Linked DNA regions of Azospira inquinata. The protein of the gene in region 3 interacts with the protein of the main gene of each other region in a pairwise test. Links are inferred from orthologs where the notes say so. Each region holds a gene or a part of one and is shown on either strand. Other genes may lie near its edges. The genes, in order: dnaE, dnaQ, holA and Azoinq_RS14565.

Region 1 (4,682 bases), 900 kb from region 3 along the record:
CGGGGCGGCAAGGTGGTGCGGGAAGCCGGGCCCATGAAACACGGCAGCACCATCATCGCCTTCGTGGAAGACCCGGATGGCTATAAAATCGAACTGATCCAAGAGCGGACCTGACAGGCGGAGCCCCGCCCCGGCCGGAGAACAGCATGAGCAAGCGTATTTTGGTGGTGGACGACAGCCGGGTGAGCCGGATGATGGTCAAGGCCCTGGTCCAGGACAAGCACGGGGACTGGGTGGTGGATGAGGCGGCCAACGGGGACGAGGCCCGGGCCAAGGTGAGCGAGGCGGCCTACGACCTGGTGACCCTGGATTTCAACATGCCCGGCATGGACGGCCTGACCCTGGCGGCCAAGCTCCGCCTGGCGGGCTGTATGGCGCCCCTGGCCCTGATGACCGCCAATGTGCAGGACGCCATTCGGGATAAATCCCAGGCCATGGGCGTCCATTTCATCAAAAAGCCCGTGACCCCCGCCACCGTGGCGGAAGTCATGGCCCTCATCGGCGGCTGAAAACCGGCCCGGAAGGGCCGTCTTTTGGACCTGTAGATTTCCTTCCGGTGGAGAGGGCCGCATGACGGTCTTCTCCCGGCAGCCTCCCCTGGCCTTAAAGCCCCAGGCCCCGATGCCGGGGCCGATTGTTTTCTTCCAGTAACCACGCCCCTTTCCGGGGCGTTTTTGTCTTCTCCTGTGCCTCCCTTGCCCCGCCGCCGCCCATGCGCCGGGGGGGCGGCCGGGGTAAAATCCGCCCATGACCGATCCCCGCTTTATCCACCTCCGTCTCCACAGCGAGTTTTCCATCACCGAAGGCATCGTCCGTCTGGACGCGGCCATCGAGCGGGCGGAAACGGACGGCATGCCGGCCTTCGCCCTCACCGATCTGGCCGCCGGTTTCGGCCTGGTGAAGTTCTACCGGGCGGCCCGGCCCCACGGCATTAAGCCTATTTTCGGCAGCGACCTGTGGCTGGCCAACGAGGCGGACCCCACCAATCCCTATCGGCTGCTCTTGCTGGTGGGGGACCAGGATGGTTACCTGCGCCTCTGCGAGCTGCTCTCCAAGGCCTATCTGGTGCCGGACCGGCCGGAGCGGGCGGAAATCCGCCGGGCCTGGCTGGACGAGCTGGGCTGCGGCGGCCTCATCGCCCTGTCCGGCGCCGACCACGGGGACATCGGGGAAGCCCTGCGCAACGGCAAGCCCGCCTTGGCGGCGGAGCGGGCCCGGGAATGGGCCCGGCGTTTCCCCGACAGTTTCTACCTGGAGGTGCAGCGCTACGGCCAGCCCCAGCAGGAAGCCATGGTGCGGGATACGGTGGCCCTGGCGGCGGAGCTGGACCTGCCCCTGGTGGCCACCCACCCTATCCAGTTCATGGATCGGGAAGACTTCAAGGCCCACGAGGCCCGGGTCTGTATTGCCCAGGGCTATGTGCTGGGGGATCGGCGCCGGCCCCGGAATTTCACCGAGGAACAGTATTTCAAGACCCAGGGGGAAATGGCGGAACTCTTCGCCGACCTGCCCGAGGCCCTGGAAAACACGGTGGAAATCGCCAAGCGCTGCAATGTGAATCTGGTGCTGGGCAAAAACTTCCTGCCCCAGTTCCCCACGCCGGATGGGGTGAGCCTGGACGATTACCTGGCCAAGACCGCCCGGGACGGCCTGGAAGTGCGCCTGGCCCAGCTTTACCCGGACCCGGAGGAGCGCCTGGCCCGGCGCCCCGAGTACGATGCCCGCCTGGAACGGGAAATCAACACGGTGATCCAGATGGGGTTCCCGGGCTACTTCCTCATCGTGGCGGACTTTATTAACTGGGGCAAAAACAATGGGGTGCCCGTGGGCCCGGGCCGGGGCTCCGGGGCCGGCTCCCTGGTGGCCTACAGCATCGGCATTACGGACCTGGACCCCCTGCGCTACGCCCTGTTGTTCGAACGCTTCCTGAACCCGGAACGGGTGTCCATGCCTGACTTTGACGTGGACTTCTGCCAGGACAACCGGGGCCGGGTGATCGACTACGTGCGCCACCGTTACGGCCTGGACGCCGTGTCCCAGATCGCCACCTTCGGCACCATGTCCTCCAAGGCGGTGATCCGGGACGTGGGCCGGGTGCTGGACCTGCCCTACAGCCTCTGCGACTCCCTCTCCAAGCTCATTCCGGTGGAGCAGAACAAGCCCCTGTCCCTCACCAAGGCCATTGAAGCCGAGCCCCAGCTCAAGGAAAAAATCGACTCGGAAGAGGAAATCAAAGAACTCTTCGAGCTGGCCATGAAGCTGGAGGACACCACCCGGAACATCGGCATGCACGCCGGGGGCGTGGTGATCGCCCCGGGCAAGCTCACCGAATACAGCCCCCTCTACTGCCAGCTGGGTTCAGATTCCGTGGTAACCCAGTACGACAAGGACGACGTGGAAAAAGTCGGCCTGGTGAAGTTCGACTTTCTCGGGCTGCGCAACCTGACCATCATCAAGCTGGCGGTGGATTACGTGGAGCGGCTCACCGGGAGCTGCCCCGATCTGCTGGCTCTGGGCTACGAGGACCAGGCGGCCTACCAGATTCTCAAGGATGCCAACACCACCGCCATCTTCCAGGTGGAATCGGAGGGCATGAAAAAGCTGCTGAAAAAGCTGCAGCCGGACCGCTTCGAAGACATCATCGCTGTGCTGGCCCTCTACCGGCCGGGCCCCTTGGGTTCCGGGATGGTGGATGACTTTATTCTGCGGAAAAAGGGCCAGCAGAAAATCGACTATTTCCACGAAGACTTGAAAGCCGCCCTGGAGCCCACCTACGGGGTGATCGTGTACCAGGAACAGGTGATGCAGATCGCCCAGATCATCGGCGGCTACACCCTGGGGGGCGCCGACTTGCTGCGCCGGGCCATGGGGAAGAAAAAAGTCGAGGAAATGGCCAAGCACCGGGACATCATGCGGGAGGGCGCACGCAAGAAAGGCTACGATGAAAATCTGGCCATGCAGCTCTTCGACTTGATGGAGAAGTTTGCCGAATACGGCTTCAACAAGTCCCACACCGCCGCCTATGCGGTGGTCACCTACCAGACCGCCTGGCTCAAGGCCCACCATTGCGCCGCCTTCATGGCCGCCACCATGTCCGTGGACATGGACAACACGGATTCGGTGAAAATTTTCGTGGAGGACACCCTGAAAAACGGGGTGACCATCCTGGGGCCGGACGTGAATGCCTCGGATTACCGCTTTGTCCCGGTGGATCCCAAGACCATCCGCTATGGCCTGGGCGGGGTCAAAGGCACGGGCCAGCAGGCGGTGGAATGCATTCTGGCCGCCCGGGAAGCGGACGGCCCCTTCAAGGACCTGTTCGATTTCTGCCGCCGGGTGGATAAGCGCATGGTGAACCGGCGCACGGTGGAAGCCCTGATCCGGGCCGGTTCCTTCGATTCCCTGGACCCGGACCGGCACAAGATGCTGGCCTCCGTGGGCATCGCCCTGGAAGCGGCAGAACAGGTCCAGCGGGACGCCCTCCAGGCGGGTCTCTTTGATGCCGGTCCCGCCTCCGTGGAAACGGCGGTGGATTTCGTCAGCGTGCCCCCCTGGGATGAGCGGGAACGGCTCATGCAGGAAAAGCAGGCCCTGGGCTTTTTCTTCTCCGGCCACCCCTTTGACGCGGTGAAGGGAGAAGTGTCCCGCTTCGTGCGCCGCAACCTGTCCCAGCTGGAACCCCAGAAGGATTTTCAGCTCCTGGCCGGGCTGGTCACCGGGGTGCGCACCAAAATTACCCAGCGGGGCAAAATGGCCTTCATCCAGCTGGACGACGGCAGCGATATGAAGGAAGTGTCCGTCTTCAGCGAAACCTTCGACGCCAACCGGCAGCGCCTCAAGGAAGACGAGGTGCTGGTGGTGGAAGGCAAGGTGCAGAAGGACGACTTTTCCGGCGGCCTGCGCATTGTGGCGGAAAACATTTACACCCTGGCCGAAGCCCGGGGCCGTTTCGCCCGCCAGCTGCGCCTGGCCATGAACGGCAACGGGGATGCCCGCAAACTGCAAAACCTGATCGCCCCCTATGTGAGCCCGGAAGGCTGCCCCATCCGCATTGCCTACACCAACCCGGTGGCGTCCTGCGAACTGCTCCTGGGGGAAAAGGCCCGGGTGCGCCCCGACGAGGAATTGCTCAAAAGCCTGCGGGACTGGCTGACGCCAGAAGCCGTGGATTTGCAATATCAATAGGGGGCGCGCCCCGGCCCCCGCCAAGGAATCTACCCATGTTCCCCTCCCACCCCATTGCCGCCGCCCCCCTGGGGGCCGGTGCCCTGGCCCTGCTTCTGGGCCTGGGCGGCTGCCATGTCCATGTGACCCAGGACAATTACGCCCGCTTGAAAGTGGGCCAGACCTACGATCAGGTGGTGGCGGTGCTGGGCAGCCCGGACCGCTGCGATGACTCCCTGGTGGAACAGCATTGTTCCTGGGGCAGTGTGGAAAGGCGCATCACCATTGTTTTCCTGGACGGCAAGGCGGTGCAGCTCAACGCCCAGGGCTTGCATAAGTAATCCGGGGCGCCGGGGGCGGTCTCCCACCGGGGCCGGGCCGCGGGCCCCCGTCTTGCCTTAATCCCGCTCCGGTGTTGGTTTCCCGCCCCTGCCATGCTTCTGGGCCTGGGGTGTTTGTTTCCCCTGGTGGCCCCACCGGCTCTCCCTTCGTTCCTTTGGAATCCCCATGACCGCTCC
Region 2 (3,606 bases), 1.8 Mb from region 3 along the record:
CAGATGGCCCCGGGTATGGCCGGACACGGCCCAGACCTGGAAATCCGCCCCCAAGAGGGTAAGACGTTCCTGGCCCCCTAAAGGATGATCCACCGTCGTGATAGACTCGGCCTCCGGCCCGAAAACAGGGCAGGGAAAACGGCTCACCAGGGCCGCCACACCGCCCACATGGTCGCCGTGGTGGTGGGTGAGCAGAATCCCCTCCAGGGTCAGCTTGCGGGCTTCCAGGGCGGCCAGGACCGGTCCCTCTTCCCCCGGGTCCACCACCACCGCCCGATCGCCCCGAACCAGGAGCCAGATATAGTTGTCCTCAAAGGCGGGAAGGGGAAAAATTGCGATTTCCCCGACCCGCAGGCCGGCTGGCATCGCAGGGATGGGGGATGGGGACGGCAGGGGATCGGTCATGGCAACTCCGTAAGGCAGGGGCCCCGGCGGCCCCAACCGGGCCCAGGGGACGGGGCGTCCATTTTAGGTATTTTTTAGCAGAGGGGCGAAAGCTTTAGGCATGTCTATTCCCGGATTCCAACACTGGCAGCATACCCCCCAGGGCCGCTACGTCCTGAGCTGGGAACAGGAGCGGGTGGATAGCCTGGTGGCCGATGTTTTCGGCTTCCACGCCCTCCAGCTGGGCTTGCCGGACGTGGATTTTCTCCGGGAAAACCGCATTCCCCTGCGCTGCAAGGCGGATGACGAAGGGGCGGTGCAGACCCTCTGTGACCTGCACCAGCTGCCCTTCGCCAATGCCAGCGTGGATCTGGTGATCCTGCCCCACGCCCTGGAATTCTGGGACGATCCCCACCAGATCCTGCGGGAGGTGGAGCGCATCCTTATTCCCGAGGGCCAGGTCATCATCACCGGCTTCAATCCCCTGTCTCTGTGGGGCCTGCGCCGCTGGCTGCCCCGTCCCACCAATCCAGAGGCCGCCTTCCCCTGGGAAGGCCACTATCTTTCCGTGCTGCGCCTCAAGGACTGGCTGGCCCTCCTGGGCTTTGAAGTGGACCGGGGCAACTTCGGCTGCTATGCCCCCCCTTTCACCCAGGACAAATGGTTCCACCGCTGCCGTTTTATGGAACTGGCGGGGGACCGGTGGTGGGGCTTTGCCGGTGGGGTTTATCTGCTCCGGGCCGTCAAGCGGGTGCCGGGGATGCGCCTCATCCTGCCGGCCTGGCGCAACGCCCGGAAACGGGCCAAAGCCAAGGCCCTGGCCCCCATCGCCCAGAATTCCACCCATAAAAACATCTGACTGACACCACAAGACCTACCACACACGCTATGGAACAAACTTTGGTTGAGATTTACGCCGACGGCGCCTGCCGCGGCAATCCGGGCCCGGGGGGCTGGGGCTCCCTGCTGCTGGCCCAGGGCAAGGAAAAAGAACTGTGGGGCGGCGAGGCCAACACCACCAACAACCGGATGGAACTCACCGCCGTGATCCGGGCCCTGGAGGCCCTCAAGCGGCCCACCGCCCTGCGCATCTACACCGACTCCAAGTACGTGCAACAGGGCATCAGCGCCTGGATTCACAACTGGAAGCGCAACGGCTGGCGCACCGCGGACAAAAAGCCGGTGAAAAACGCCGAGCTGTGGCAGGAACTGGATACCCTAGCCCGGCAACACCAGATCGAATGGGTCTGGGTCAAGGGTCACGCCGGCAACCCGGGCAATGAACGGGTGGACGCCCTGGCCAACCGGGGCATTGACGAATTGGGCCGGGCCTAGGCCCCTTCAGGACAGTACCTATGCGGCAGATATTTCTCGATACGGAAACCACCGGTCTGGAACACCGGCAGGGGCACCGGCTGATTGAAGTGGCCGGGGTGGAAATGATCGACCGGCACCTCACCAACCACCACTTTCACAAATACGTGAATCCCCAGCGGGAGGTGGATGAAGGGGCCCTGGCGGTGCACGGCATCGGCAACGACTTTCTCGCGGACAAGCCCCTCTTCCAGGCCATTGCGGAGGATTTCCTGGAATACATCCGGGACGCGGAACTGGTCATCCACAACGCCCCCTTTGACGTGGGCTTTCTCAACATGGAGCTGGGGCGGATCAATCTGCCCCCCGTGGAAAGCGTCTGCGCCGGGGTGGTGGATACCCTGAAAATGGCCAAGGAGCTCCATCCGGGCAAGAAAAACAACCTGGATGCCCTGTGTGACCGCTATCAGGTGGATAACACCCACCGGACCCTGCACGGGGCCTTGCTGGATGCGGAAATTCTGGCGGAAGTCTATATCGCCATGACCCGGGGCCAGGAAAGCCTGATCATGGATCTGGCCCCCGCTGCCGATCCCCAGGCCGCGGAGCAGGAAGCCCCCATCACCGTCCGCCCCAATAAGCCCCTGCGCATCATCCGGGCTACCCCGGAAGAAATCACCGCCCACGAAGACACCCTGAACAAAATCCGCAAGGAGAGCCGGGGAAGCTGCGTGTGGACGGGGGAAAAGAGCGAATTTCCGCCCCCCAAACACTAGGGGAAGCACAGGGGGAAAGGGCCTCGGGGAAATTCGGCGGTTATCTACCTGAAACGGGCCCCGGGAAATCTGGCGTCCATCCACCGGGACAAAAAAGCGGGAATGGGGCCGGGAGTTTCCCGCTTTTTCAACATCATCCCTTGGCCCGCCCGGGGCGCCACATCCTTCTCTATGCGCCGGAGGCCATCCCCGGCAAGGCTCGCCCCAGGCCTGCCCTAGAACAGGCTGGCCACCACGTCCCGATCCCGTTCCGCCAGGCTTTCCAGGCCGTGCAGGGCTTCCTTGGAAGCCCCCAGGGACTGGGCATGGGCAATGAACGTCTCCAGAGCCTTAGCCAGGGGATAGTCGCAGAAACTCCAATCCCGGTTAAATTCCACCACCGTCATACGCTGCACGGCAAGCTTGCCCCCCCGCATGGGCACCAGGGCCACCTTGTGCCCGTCGTGGCGAATGACAACAGCCATGGTGCGATTGCGATTGGTGACGATCAAGGCACTTCCCTTTCCAGGACATCAAGACTTACAGGAAATCCGCCGCCTTTCAGCGGGGATGAGGCGCGCATTGTCGCTCAAGGCGTAAAAATGCAAAAGCCGCCCCCCAAAGCCCCACCCGGGTGGGGCCGCCATTCCCGGCGCTAGCTTGGTTCTTGCCGCACCGCGCCCAACCCCGCCCCCGAACCCAAACCCGCTGTCTGCCCCCTTCTCCCCTTTTTTCCTCTCATTCCGAACCACTCCCATTCCCTACCGTCGCCCCGTTGCCAGCCCCAACCCGGGACCGGGCCGAAGATCGCCTGAAAATTCCCCTCCCCCTGAGCCATCCCGCTCCACCCCGGCCTTTTTTCCCCGCTTTTTAGGGCAAACCCAGCCTCGCCGTCTAAAATAGCGCCCTGAATCACTTTTCCCTTCCCTCCAGCATGGCAAAAGCAGAAAACGACAAGGCCGCCCGGGGTCACACCCCGGTGATGCAGCAGTACCTGAAATTCAAAGCCCAACACCCGGACACCCTGCTCTTTTATCGCATGGGGGATTTCTACGAGCTGTTTTTCGAGGATGCGGAAAAGGCGGCCCGCCTGCTGGACATTACCCTCACCACCCGGGGCCAGTCCGCCGGTCAGCCCATCAAAATGGCCGGA
Region 3 (3,628 bases):
GCTAGGTATTCCTCGCCCCAGTCCGCTTCCGTGGCAGCCTTGGCCGTGGGCACTAGGGCCTGGGTTTCCGGGCAGCCCCGGATTTCCACCCCTTTAGCGGTCAGCATGGCGGCCAGGCCGGGGAGCTGGGCGGCGGCTTCGGAGCGGGCCACCAGCAGGGTTTCCGCCGTATTGCAGGTGCCGTAGCGCTGGGTCTTGGCGTTTTCCACGATTTTCAGGGCCTTGGCCGGATCGGCCCCCTCATCCACATAAACGTGGCAGTTGCCGTCCAGATGCTGAATCATGGGCACCCGGGATTCGGCCAGGAGCCGGGCGATGAGGCCCTTGCCCCCCCGGGGCACGATGACGTCCACGAATTCCCGCATGGTGATGAGTTCCCCCACGGCGGCCCGATCCGTGGTTTCCACCACCTGGACCGCCTCGGCGGGCAGACCGGCGGCTTCCAACCCTTCCTGGACCAGGGCCGCCAGGGCCCGGTTGCTGCGAATGGCTTCCGAGCCGCCCCGGAGGATAGAAGCGTTGCCGGACTTGATGCACAGCCCCGCCGCATCCACGGTCACATTGGGCCGGGCTTCGTAAATGATGCCGATGACTCCCAGGGGCACCCGCATGTGGCCCACCTGGATGCCCGAGGGGCGGAAACGCAGATCGGTCATTTCCCCAATGGGGTCGGGCAGGGCGGCGATCTGTTCCAGACCAGCGGCCATGGTGGCCACGGTTTTCGGGGTCAGGGTGAGCCGGTCCAGCATGGCGCTGGCCAGTCCGGCAGCCCGGGCGGCAGCCAGGTCTTCCCCGTTGGCGGCCAGGAGGGCGGCTTCTTCCCGCCGAATAGCGCTGGCGATAGCTTTCAGGGCCTGGTTTTTGGCGTTGGTGTCGGCCTTGGCCATGAGCCGGGAAGCGGCGCGGGCCTGGCGGCCCAGGGAGTGCATGTAGTCCTTGATATCCATGATGTTTCGGCGTCCAGGGGAAGGGCCCATTATAGCGGTCCCCGAGGCCCCAACCCCCCATGTCCTTACTGAAAGTGCGGATATAGACTAAACTTTCGCCCCAAGCTGCTGTCAGAGTCCCTCACAGAGACCGCACTTCGTAGGAGTTCCCGATGAGTCGCAAGTTAATTCTCCCCAATGAAATCCAGGTATGCGCCACATGCAGCTACTGGGACGGGGACCGGAAGGTGGATGCCGAGGTGGGCGTGGTGGTGGTGGACGACAACTGCAAAGGCGAGTGTCTGGTCCGGGAAACCCCCTTGCCCGCCCTGCGTCCCAAGGGCCATGATGTGGATTGCGCCTGGGAACACCTGGAGGGGGAAGAGGCCGATGGGGAGGCACCGGCAGCGGACGATGTTCCCCCTGCCGGTGGGGAAAAAGCCGCCTGAGTTGTCTTGATAACGGGAACGGTGGTGGCCGGGGGAGCCCGGCAAACAGGTGGGCGGCAACGGTTTCCGCCCCGGATGGCCGGCGGGAGCCCCAGGGTCTGACCCTTAGCATTCTCCCTGGCCCCAGCCAGAAGCTAAGAAAAAAGCCCGGTTGCCCGGGCTTTTGCCGTTTACCGAGCCCCTGGGCTTAGACGCTCAGGGATAGGCCCAGGCGCAGGAAGGCTTCCCACACATTGCCCGGCTCCAGACCCTTGATGCAGCGGTCGATACGGGCGGCCTGGGCCAGTCCCCGCACCAGCCGGTGCAGATCCAGGCGTTGCAGGGCCCGCTTCATGGCCGCCTGGCGGGGGCCCCAGACCCGCTGTTCCTTGCACAGCAAATCCAAAGGGCGCCCAGCCACTAGACCGGTCTTGATGGCGGCGAGGGCCCGCAGTTCCTCGGTGAGGGCCCACAGCACCAGGGGCGGGGCTTCCCCCTCCTGGCGCAGGCCGTCCAGGGTGCGGCACAGACGGCCCATGTCCCCGGCCAGGAGGGCGGCGCGTAAATCGTCGATGTCGTAGCGGGCCACGTTGAGCACCGCTTCTCGCACCTGTTCCAGGCTCAAGGGGCCGGGGGGATAGAGCAGGCCAATTTTCTGGATTTCCTGGTGGGCGGCCAGGAGATTGCCTTCCACCCGTTCGGCGATGAACTGGAGGGCGTCCCGGTCCCCGCTCTGGCCCTGGCGTTGCAGGCGCCCGGCGATCCAGGCGGGCAGCTCGGCCAGGGGCGGGGCATTGAGTTTGACCAGGGTGCCGGCCTGGGTCAGGGCGGTGAACCAGGCGGATTTTTCTTCCTGCCAGGAAAGCTCGGGCAGGGTAATGAGTACCAGGATGTCCGGGCTTAGGCGCTGGGCGAATTCCTGGAGGGCCTGGCCTCCTTCCCGCCCGGGCTTGCCCGTGGGAATGCGCAGGTCGATGAGTTTCCGTTCCCCGAACAGGGAAAGGTTGCCGCAGGCTTGGGCCAGCTGATTCCAGTTAAAGCCCGGGCCGGCTACCAGCACCTCCCGTTCGCTGAACCCCTGGTGCCGGGCAGCGGCCCGGATGGCGTCCCCGGCCTCGATGACCAGCAGGGGCTCGTCCCCGTACAGGGTGTAGAGGGGGGCCAGGCCCCGCTCCAGCTGGGCCGTCAGTTGCTCAGCCTTGAGCTGGGCCACTACTCGTCCTCGTCGTCCGGATTGAGGGGCTTGATGGCGGCCAGACGGCGCATGATCTGCTGGGCCGCATCCTGCTGCATGTCCTTCCAGAGCATGGTTTCTTCCTGCTCCTTGGAGAGAATTTCGCTATCCCCGTAGGTCATGTCCCGGTGCAGGGTGAGGTTCACCGGCGGGGTTAGGTCCCGACCCTTGGGGTCGGTGATGCGATAGGCGATGAGAATCCGCAGCTGGTATTCCTGAATCTTGCCGCCGCCGCTATAGGACAGCACATCCCGCTGTTGCAGGTAGCTGGTCTGGACGAAGATGGCTTCCGCGTCCTCCGCCTTATCTACCAGCTGGGTGGTGCTGCTGGTGCGGATGGCCCGGCGCAGGTAGATACCCACGTCCGAGTTTTCCGGCAGATCGATTTTCATGGTGTGGAAGGGCAGGGCCGGGGGCGCCTTGAGCTGGAAGCCGCAACCGGCGGCGAAGAGCATCAGGACGCCGGCCAGCAGGGCCAGACAGGGCAGGATCAGGCGGCGCACGGACGCTCTCCTCGGGGCTTAAACAACGATATTGACCAGACGGCCGGGCACCACCACCACCTTCTTGGGGGCCTTGCCTTCCATGTACTTCTGGGCGCTTTCCGAGGCCAGAGCAGCCGCTTCCACGGCCCCCTTGTCGGCGGTGGCGGCCACGGTAATGCGGCCCCGCAGCTTGCCGTTCACCTGCACCATCAGTTCCACCTCGTCCTGCACCAGGGCGGCGGGATCGGCTTTGGGGAAGGCCTGACGGCCCGCGTCGGCGCCGGGACGGAGTTCCCCGTAAAGGGCCTGGCCGATGTGGGGCACGATGGGGTAGAGCATGAGCACGGCGGCTTCCAGGGCTTCCTGTTTCACCGCCCGGGCGGCGTCCGAGTCGCTGTCCAGCTTGGCGTAGGCGTTGAGCAGTTCCATCACGGCGGCGATGGCGGTGTTGAACTGCTTGCGGCGGCCGAAGTCGTCCGTCACCTTGGCAATGGTTTGGTGCAGGTGGCGGCGGAAATCCTTCAATGGCGTGGCCAGGTCTTCCGCCGGCTGTTC
Region 4 (3,530 bases), 1.2 Mb from region 3 along the record:
GGGCATCGGTAAAAGTACTCTGCTGCTCCAGGCCCTGGCCAACCTTACCCGCCAGTCCCCGGCCCTGGGGGCCCTTTATGTGAGCGGGGAAGAATCGGGGGAACAGGTGGCCCTGCGGGCCAAGCGCCTGCAACTGGAGGTGGGGGATCTGCCCCTGCTGGCGGAAATTAACCTGGAGCGCATTCTGGCGGTGTTGCAGGAGGCCCGGCCCCAGGTGGCGGTGATCGATTCCATCCAGACCCTGTGGTCCGAGCAGCTCACTTCCGCTCCCGGCTCCGTGGCCCAGGTGCGGGAATGCTCGGCCCAGCTCACCCGGCTGGCCAAGCAGAGCGGCATTACGGTGATTCTGGTGGGCCATGTGACCAAGGACGGGGCCCTGGCCGGTCCCCGGGTGCTGGAGCACATTGTGGATACGGTGCTCTATTTCGAGGGGGATACCCATTCCAGCTTCCGCCTTATCCGGGCCTTCAAGAACCGCTTTGGGGCGGTGAATGAGCTGGGGGTGTTCGCCATGACCGACAAGGGGCTGAAGGGGGTGAATAACCCCTCCGCCCTGTTCCTCTCCCAGCATGCCCAGGATGTGCCCGGCTCCTGTGTCATGGTGACCCAGGAGGGCACCCGGCCCCTGCTGGTAGAAATCCAGGCCCTGGTGGATGGGGCCATGGGGGGCAATCCCCGGCGCCTCACCGTGGGCCTGGAGCAGAACCGGCTGGCCATGCTCCTGGCCGTGCTGCACCGTCATGCGGGCATCGGCTGCTACGACCAGGATGTGTTCGTCAATGCGGTGGGGGGGGTGAAAATTTCCGAACCGGCGGCGGACCTGGCGGTGCTGCTGGCCGTGGTGTCCTCCCTGCGCAACCGGCCCCTGGCGCCCAAGCTGGTGGTCTTTGGGGAAGTGGGCCTCACCGGGGAAATCCGTCCCGCCCCCCGGGGCCAGGAACGGCTGCGGGAAGCGGCCAAACTGGGCTTCACCCGGGCTCTGGTGCCCGCCGCCAATCTGCCCCGCCAGCCCCTGGAAGGCATGGAGGTCCAGGGCGTGGCCCGGCTGGAAGAGGCGTTACAACTGGCCTTTGGGGACTGACGGAGCGGGAAAGGGTGGGGTAGGGTCTGGCAGGGCTGGGGCCGGAAGAAAGTAGGGCCAAAGGTAGGTAGGGGGGCGCTGGGGATTCTTGTTAATTCCCGTTTCCAGAGGCCCCGTGGCCTGGGCGCTGGGCTTGGGGGGCTGCCCCGCCGCCAGAATCCGCCCCCTGGCGATTTCAACCCAACCCAACCCAACCCAACCCAACCCAACCCAACCCAACCCAACCCAACCCAACCCAACCCCTCTCCCCCTGATCCCGCCCTTCCGCTAGCATAGCTTCCTGATTTTCATCTCTCCCGGCAGGCCCTCCGGTGTTTCGTCCGGTGTCGGCCCCCGGATTTTTCTGGAGTGTCTTGCCCATGCATCCGGATACCGATCTCCGCCCCCTGTTCAGCGCCCGTTACGGCCAGCCCACCGCGTTTCCTCTGCCGGACACCAATGAGGTGTTGCACAGCCTGCTGGAACACCGCTCCGTGCGGGCTTTCCGGCCCGATCCCCTGGCGCCGGGCCTCCTGGAAACCCTGGTGGCGGCGGCCCAATCCGCCTCCTCCTCTTCCAATCTCCAGGTGTGGAGCCTGGTGGCGGTCCAGGACCCGGCCCGCAAGGCCCGGCTGGCCGAGTATTGCGGCAACCAGGCCCATGTGGCGGCCTGTCCCCTGTTCCTGGCCTGGCTGGCGGACCTGTCCCGTCTGGAACGGGTGGCCCGGCGCTTGGACCAGCCCAGCGCCGCCCTGGATACCCTGGAAATGGGCCTGGTGGGGGTGATCGACGCGGCCCTGGCGGCCCAGAACGCGGTGGTGGCCGCCGAATCCCTGGGCCTGGGCACGGTCTATATCGGCGGCCTGCGCAACCGGGTGCCCGAGGTGGCCCGGGAGCTGGAACTGCCGCCCCATGTTTTTCCCGTCTTCGGCCTGTGCGTTGGCTATCCGGATTCGGCCAAGCTGCCCCGGGTCAAGCCCCGTCTGCCCCAGACCACGGTACTGCATCGGGAACGCTATCGGGTGGATGAGGCCGGGGAGGCGGCGGCCATCGCCGATTACGACCACACCATGAGCGCCTTTTACCGGGGAGCGGGTATCCGGGCGGAAGGCTGGACGCCCCATTCGGCCAACCGGGTGAAGGGGCCGGAAAGCCTTTCGGGGCGGGACAAACTGGCCGACTTTTTCAGGGGACAGGGCTTCCCTCTGAAATAGCCGGGGAGGCCCTGGCGATTCCCTATCCCCGGTGAAGGCCGTCCCGGGCGCCCCTCCCGGGCCTTGCCCCGGACCGCCAGGTGGCATAAGGTTTTGCCTTAATGCTGAATGGAAGTTGGCGGTGGGCTTGATCCTCCCCGGGCCGTGGACTGAAAAGCCCGTGGTTTCTAGCTGGGGCGGGGGTAAAAACCTAGATCCAGGGAATACGCCCCTCTCCGGGCGGTTTTTGGGGGAGGGAGGTGGCCCACTGCTCCGGGGTCCCCGGCAGCGCTGGACCGCCGTCCTGCCCCCACCCCCATACTAAAGCCGACTCCGACTCCGACTCCGACTCCGACTCCGACTCCGACTCCGACTCCGACTCCGACTCCGACTCCGACTCCGACTCCGACTCCGACTCCGACTCCGACTCCGACTCCGACTCCGACTCCGACTCCGACTCCGGCCTCGCCCCCTTTTGCCGAAAGCCCTGCCCATGACCCCCTCCCTTTCCTTCTGGCGCCTGGTCTGGCGTTTGCTGCGCCGGGACTGGCGGGCCGGGGAGCTGGGTCTGCTGGCGGCTTCCCTGGTGGTGGCGGTGGCCAGCCTGTGTTCCGTGGCCTTTTTTACCGACCGGGTACAGCGGGCCCTGGAACTGGAATCCCACCAGCTGCTGGGGGCGGACCTGCTGCTCACGGCGGATCATCCCTGGGCCCCCCGTTTTGCCGCGGAGGCGGCCCGGCGGGGCTTAATCCAGGCCCGCAGCGCCACCTTCCCCAGTATGTTGATGGGCCAGGGCGACCGGCCCCAGCTGGCGGAAATCAAGGCGGTCAGTCCGGCCTATCCCCTGCGGGGGCGGCTGCGCCTGGCCCCGGCCCCCGGTGCGCCGGACCGGGAGACCCGGGCCATTCCTGCTCCCGGCCAAATCTGGCTGGAGGAACGGCTGGCCCGGGAATTTCCCCCGGGCTCCCGGGTCCAGGTGGGGCAGAGCCAGTTGGGGGTGGCCGGGGTGCTCACCCAGGAACCGGATCGGGGGGTGAGCCTCTTCAGCGTTGCTCCCCGGCTGCTGATGAATGAGGGGGATTTGCCCGCCACCGGCCTGATCCAGCCCGGCAGCCGAGTGCAGTACCGGCTCCTGCTGGCTGGGCCGCCGGGGCCCATCGCCGCCTACCGGGCCTGGGCCTTGCCCCGGCTGGGCCGGGGGGAACACCTGGAAGACGGGGGCAATGCCCGGCCGGAAATGCGCAACGCCCTGGACCGGGCCCGCCAGTTTCTCGGGC

What was found.
Region 1: the proteins of holA (region 3) and dnaE interact in binary tests that used the Escherichia coli proteins (3 or more experiments, as listed by UniProt). The link is inferred for Azospira inquinata from one-to-one orthologs.
Region 2: the proteins of holA (region 3) and dnaQ interact in binary tests that used the Escherichia coli proteins (3 or more experiments, as listed by UniProt). The link is inferred for Azospira inquinata from one-to-one orthologs.
Region 4: the proteins of holA (region 3) and Azoinq_RS14565 interact in binary tests that used the Escherichia coli proteins (3 or more experiments, as listed by UniProt). The link is inferred for Azospira inquinata from one-to-one orthologs.

Annotation. Positions count from the first base shown.
Region 1 is NZ_CP064782.1:1,101,866-1,106,547, reverse strand. The notes cover bases 396-4,385. They hold dnaE (DNA polymerase III subunit alpha), read left to right. Parts: upstream 396-747; coding sequence 748-4,185; downstream 4,186-4,385. Other genes in these bases: bamE (outer membrane protein assembly factor BamE domain-containing protein), read left to right, coding at 4,221-4,385; Azoinq_RS04980 (response regulator), read left to right, coding at 396-509. Also shown: gloA (lactoylglutathione lyase), read left to right, coding at 1-114; more of Azoinq_RS04980, read left to right, coding at 147-395; more of bamE, read left to right, coding at 4,386-4,505; Azoinq_RS04965 (WbuC family cupin fold metalloprotein), read left to right, coding at 4,672-4,682. UniProt on the Escherichia coli protein: DNA polymerase III is a complex, multichain enzyme responsible for most of the replicative synthesis in bacteria. This DNA polymerase also exhibits 3' to 5' exonuclease activity. The alpha chain is the DNA polymerase catalytic subunit.
Region 2 is NZ_CP064782.1:249,650-253,255, forward strand. The notes cover bases 693-3,606. They hold dnaQ (DNA polymerase III subunit epsilon), read left to right. Parts: upstream 693-1,739; coding sequence 1,740-2,474; downstream 2,475-3,606. Other genes in these bases: Azoinq_RS01110 (class I SAM-dependent methyltransferase), read left to right, coding at 693-1,243; rnhA (ribonuclease HI), read left to right, coding at 1,273-1,719; Azoinq_RS01125 (hypothetical protein), read right to left, coding at 2,690-2,965; mutS (DNA mismatch repair protein MutS), read left to right, coding at 3,388-3,606. Outside these bases: gloB (hydroxyacylglutathione hydrolase), read right to left, coding at 1-339; more of Azoinq_RS01110, read left to right, coding at 506-692. UniProt on the Escherichia coli protein: DNA polymerase III is a complex, multichain enzyme responsible for most of the replicative synthesis in bacteria. The epsilon subunit contain the editing function and is a proofreading 3'-5' exonuclease.
Region 3 is NZ_CP064782.1:2,003,246-2,006,873, forward strand. Bases 566-3,501 are described here. They hold holA (DNA polymerase III subunit delta), read right to left. Parts: upstream 2,568-3,501; coding sequence 1,563-2,567; downstream 566-1,562. Other genes in these bases: Azoinq_RS09220 (glutamate-5-semialdehyde dehydrogenase), read right to left, coding at 566-947; Azoinq_RS09225 (hypothetical protein), read left to right, coding at 1,100-1,375; Azoinq_RS09235 (LPS-assembly lipoprotein LptE), read right to left, coding at 2,567-3,091; leuS (leucine--tRNA ligase), read right to left, coding at 3,110-3,501. In the rest of the region: more of Azoinq_RS09220, read right to left, coding at 1-565; more of leuS, read right to left, coding at 3,502-3,628. UniProt on the Escherichia coli protein: Part of the beta sliding clamp loading complex, which hydrolyzes ATP to load the beta clamp onto primed DNA to form the DNA replication pre-initiation complex.
Region 4 is NZ_CP064782.1:3,239,578-3,243,107, reverse strand. What follows is about bases 520-3,357. They hold Azoinq_RS14565 (NADPH-dependent oxidoreductase), read left to right. Parts: upstream 520-1,440; coding sequence 1,441-2,274; downstream 2,275-3,357. Other genes in these bases: Azoinq_RS14560 (ABC transporter permease), read left to right, coding at 2,747-3,357; radA (DNA repair protein RadA), read left to right, coding at 520-1,081. Outside these bases: more of radA, read left to right, coding at 1-519; more of Azoinq_RS14560, read left to right, coding at 3,358-3,530. UniProt on the Escherichia coli protein: Catalyzes the reduction of nitroaromatic compounds using NADPH. Has a broad electron acceptor specificity. Reduces nitrofurazone by a ping-pong bi-bi mechanism possibly to generate a two-electron transfer product.